Regions from separate parts of the Sphingomonas flavida genome, predicted to be linked through region 2. Evidence: riboswitches for the same ligand, from Rfam matches in the RefSeq annotation. Region 2 holds a riboswitch; the other holds the start of a gene.
The links. Region 2 has a riboswitch for cobalamin ahead of cobW (cobalamin biosynthesis protein CobW). Riboswitches for the same ligand answer to the same signal wherever they lie in the genome.

Region 1: it holds a riboswitch for cobalamin, as region 2 does, so the genes downstream of both, U1703_RS03900 (TonB-dependent receptor) here and cobW (cobalamin biosynthesis protein CobW) in region 2, are expected to answer to the same signal.

The regions. Positions count from the first base shown of each region.
Region 1 covers NZ_JAXOJH010000002.1:365,202-367,596, forward strand. Annotated here, with positions in the region: gene U1703_RS03895 (Gfo/Idh/MocA family protein) at 12-929, opposite strand; cobalamin riboswitch at 1,103-1,327, shown strand; gene U1703_RS03900 (TonB-dependent receptor) at 1,503-2,395, shown strand, end outside.
Region 2 covers NZ_JAXOJH010000002.1:120,242-122,636, forward strand. Annotated here, with positions in the region: gene U1703_RS02715 (HoxN/HupN/NixA family nickel/cobalt transporter) at 129-1,184, shown strand; cobalamin riboswitch at 1,207-1,404, shown strand; gene cobW (cobalamin biosynthesis protein CobW) at 1,585-2,395, shown strand, end outside.

The DNA of each region.
Region 1 (2,395 bases), 240 kb from region 2:
GCCGAAACGCTTCAGGCGGATGGCGGCATCGCCCCCATGGCTTCCGCTGCTTCGGTCATCGCCTCGCACAGAGCATGGGTCGCCAGGATATTATCGGCATCCGTCGCCACCCCGTCGCGGGCGGCGCTCAGGAAGTCGAGGCACATCGCCTCGAACCCGCGCTGCCGGCCGACCGAGGTCCAGTCGCCGCGTCGTGTCCGGACCTCGCTTCCGGCCAGATGCACCTGGTCCGCCATGTTCAGCACCGACCGGCGGAGGCCGCCCCCCATCACGTCCAGCCGTTCCTCGTTCAACCCGCTGTCCCGGTGCATCATGCCGATCGCGGTGAAACCGTCGCCCGCCAGCATCAGTGTGATCGCGGTCAGCAGGCCGTCGACGACCCTGGGTTCGATCACGCGGCGGCGTATCGGCCCCGGCGCCATGAAGAGCAGCGTGTCGGCGACATGGATGAAGTCGTCGAAGATCACACGGCGCGCGACGTCCGGCTGGCGGTGGCGGTGCTTCTCCATGACGATCAGGTCCGCCGTTTCGTCGCGCAGCGTGGCGTAGCAGGGCGCGAACCGGCGGTTGAACCCGATCCGCAGCAAGGTGTCCTGCGCCGCCGCCAGCTCGACGAGCCGTTCGGCCTGTGCCAGCGTATCGGCCAGCGGCTTGTCAACGAAGGTCGCGATTCGCGCCTCGAGCAGTCGCCGGACCAGTGCGGGGTGCGCCTCGGTCGCGGCGTGGACGAAGGCGGCGTCGAACGCGCCGGTCGCCAGCGCCGCGTCCAGCGTGGCATGATGGCCCGCCACCCGCCAGGCGCGGGCGGTGTCGTGTCGCACCTGCGCATTGCGCGTGACGAGATGCAGGGCGATGTCGGGGCGGGACGCCAGGACGGGCAGATAGGCCTTGTGCGCGATATCGCCCAGACCGATGACCAGCACGCGCATGTCCGTCTCTCCTTCGACCCACCGCCATGGAACCGGGGAGGGCTTTCGATCCGTCCGGCTTTCCGCCGTCACGGGGCCGCGTGTCAAACGCCGATGGGACCGCCGTGCCGTCCTCCGCCGTCTTGTACCGCACGGCGCCTTCCCCTATCGATCGCAGCGGCGGTGCCGCGAGGTGCTGTCATGATCGCGTCGGTTCCTCCGGGAGGAGGATGAAAAGGGAATCCGGTGAAGGCGAGTGGTCGCCGAAATCCGGGGCTGTCCCTGCAACTGTAAGCGGCGAGCAAGGCGTGCACCGGCGGGATGATCGCATCCGGCCAGGCCACTGGGGCAACCTGGGAAGGCCGCACACCCGGCGACGACCCGCGAGCCAGGAGACCTGCCGACGTCTGGTCGCTCATGCCTGGTCCAGGGGATGGCCGAGGCACGGTGATGATCCGACGAGCGACGCCAAAGGTGCGGCGGGGGCCGCATGGATGGGTGTGCGCGTGGCCGGTGGCGTCCGGCGGGCATGGCCGTCGCCGCGTGTGCGGAGGGCCCCCGTCGATGTGCGTCAGACGCCCGAAGGACAAGACGATGTCGTGTATTTCCCTGAATGCCGCCGCCCCGGCGATATTGCTCGCGCTGGGTGCCGCCCCCGCGATCGGACAGGTGGCCGAGCCCCGTGCCAATGAGGGGGGCAGCGACAGTGCCACCATCCTCGTCATCGGCGAAAAGGACGGTGGCGTGCTGACCATGCCCAATGCGACGGCCAGCCGGTTGAACCTGACGCCGCTGGAAACGCCCGCCAGCATCGCGACGCTGGACGGCGACACCATCCGTGCGCGCGGGGACCAGTCGCTGGTCGATGCGCAGACCCGCGCACCGGGGATCACCAGCGTCGCCAATCTGGGCAATGGCGGCACCGCGCTCGCCGCGCGCGGCTTTGCGGGGCAGGGGTCGGTGCTGCAACTGATCGACGGCGTGCGGCTGTTTCCGGCGGCGGGGACGATCACCTTTCCGACCGACCCTTGGATGGTCGAGCGGGTCGACGTGCTGAGCGGCCCGGCCTCGGTCCTGTACGGGCAGGGCGCGCTGGGCGGTGCGGTGAACGTCGTGATGCGGCGGCCCGACGCCCGGCGCACCTCCGTGCAGGGTGAGATCGGCTATGGCGCGCAGGACAGCCTGCATGCCGCGGCCGGAATGGGCGGGCCGATCGGCGACACGCTGGCCTATCGGATCGACGGCAGCTGGCGGCGCTCGGACGGTTATGTCGATCGGGGATCGTCGCGCAGCCTGGCGCTGGCGGGGACACTGCGCTGGACGCCGCTTCCGACACTGGCGATCACGTTGCGCGGCGATCATGGCGACCAGCGGCCCATGGCCTATTTCGGAACGCCGCTGATCGCGGGGCAGCTCGATACGCGTAACCGGCGGGCGAACTACAATGTCGCCGATGCGCGGCTTCGCTTTCGGGACGATCGCGCCAC
Region 2 (2,395 bases):
AGATATATTGTATCATGTGAGCGACGCCACGTGGCCGATGCGAATCGAATCCGACTCTGACGTGCGTCCGTCTGTGGTCGGCCCGGTCGGCCTTTGTCGCCATGGCGCCCGGGGGAAGAGATCCGCCCATGTCCGAAGTTTCCATCCGACCCTCGCTCAAGCGCCGCGTCACGTGGCTGATGGGTGCGCTTGTCATCGTCAATATCGCCGTCTGGGGCTGGGCGCTGAGCGTGTTCGCGGGCAACAGCCTGATGCTGGGCACCGCCTTGCTCGCCTATAGCCTGGGGTTGCGTCATGCGGTCGATGCCGATCACATCGCGGCCATCGACAATGTCACCCGCAAGCTGATGCAGGACGGCCAGCGGCCCATCGCGGTCGGCCTGTGGTTCGCGATCGGCCATTCCGCCATCGTCCTGATCGCGGCGACCACGGTCGCGCTTGCCGCCAGCACCCTGTCCGATTTCGAGGCGTTCGGGCAGAGCGGCGGGACGATCGCCACCATCGTCTCGGCCAGTTTCCTGTTCGCCATCGCGATCATGAACCTGATCATCCTGCGCGACGTGTGGACCCGTTTCCGCCGCGTCGCGCGCGGCGAGCCGATGGCCGAGGCGGATGCCGACATGCTGTTTTCGGGGCAGGGGCCGCTGTCGCGCCTGTTCCGTCCGCTGTTCCGGCTGATCCGGCGGAGCTGGCACATGGCGCCGCTGGGCTTCCTGTTCGGGCTGGGCTTCGACACCGCGACCGAGGTGGCGATCCTGGGTCTCTCGGGCTCGCATGCGGCGGACGGCGTGTCGCTGGCGACGATCCTGGTCTTCCCGGTGCTGTTCGCGGTCGGCATGGCGCTGATCGACACCGCCGATGGGCTCGTCATGCTGGGGGCGTATGAGTGGGCGTTCGTCCACCCCTTGCGCAAGCTCTACTACAATATGACGATCACGCTCGTCTCGGCACTGGTCGCGCTGGTGATCGGCGGTATCCAGGCGACCGCGCTGCTGGCCGAGCGGTTCGGCTGGACCTCGGGGCCGTTCCGTTATGCAGGCGAGCTGTCCGAGCATTTCAATATACTCGGCTTCGCGATCGTCGGGCTGTTCGTGCTCTGCTGGGGAGCGAGTTTCCTCCTCTATCGCTGGCGCGGGTTCGCCGCGATGGAGGCGCGAATTGCCAAGCCCGGCGCGGCGGGATAAATGCCGCACATCGGGGGCGAAAACTCCCGAAGATCGCGCCGGTGCCCCTTGGGGCTTCAAACGGGAATGGGGTGCAAATCCCCGGCTGTCCCTGCAACTGTAAGCGGTGAGCGAGCGATGCTGGTGCTGTTGGAGGCACGGCCACTGGAGTGATCCGGGAAGGCGCATCCCTTCGCTTCGACCCGCGAGCCAGGAGACCTGCCGGCGTCATGGTCGCTCTTGCCTGGACCCAGGGGGTGGTCGGGGCACGGTTCTCCGTCGGGGAGCGACGAAGCCATGCGGCCGGGGCCGCATCGGTCGCCGGTCAGCGGGGCGGACGCAACTCGCGCGCCCGTTCGTCACCGCTTCGGCGACAGGTCCCGTGTCCGCGCTCGCTCGTCCGGCGCGTCGGAGAATTACCATGCGTGACCTAACCAAGGTCCCCGTCACCATCGTCACCGGCTTTCTGGGCGCGGGGAAAACCACGCTCATCAGCCACCTGATCCGCAATGCGGGCGGTCGTCGCCTGGCGGTGGTCGTCAACGAGTTCGGCACGCTGGGCGTCGACGGCGACATCCTGCAGTCCTGCGCGATCCCCGACTGCCCGGCGGAAAACATCGTCGAGCTGGCCAATGGCTGCATCTGCTGCACCGTCGCCGACGACTTCATCCCGACGGTCGAAAAACTGCTGGCGATGGAGCCGCGGCCCGATCACATCCTGATCGAGACGTCGGGCCTGGCTTTGCCCAAGCCGCTGCTCAAGGCGTTCGACTGGCCCGCCATACGTTCGCGCATCACGGTGGACGGGGTGGTCGCGCTGGCCGATGCGGAGGCCGTCGCGGCAGGCCGCTTCGCCCCCGATCTCGACGCGGTCGAGGCGCAGCGCGCCGCCGACCCCAGCCTCGACCATGAAACCCCGCTGTCCGAAGTGTTCGAGGACCAGCTCGCCTGTGCCGATATTGTCCTGCTGACCAAGGCCGACCTGGCCGGGCCGGAGGGTGTCGCCAAGGCCCGCGCGATCATCGCCGCCGAAGCGCCGCGCCCGCTGCCGATGGTCGAGGCGGTCGACGGCATCGTCTCCGCCGAGATCGTGCTGGGCCTGGAAGCGGCCGCCGAGGACGACATCGCCGCGCGCCCCTCGCACCATGACGGCGCGGACGATCACGAGCATGACGATTTCGACAGCATCTCGGTGATGCTGGGCGAGGTGGACAGTCCCGAGGCGATCACGC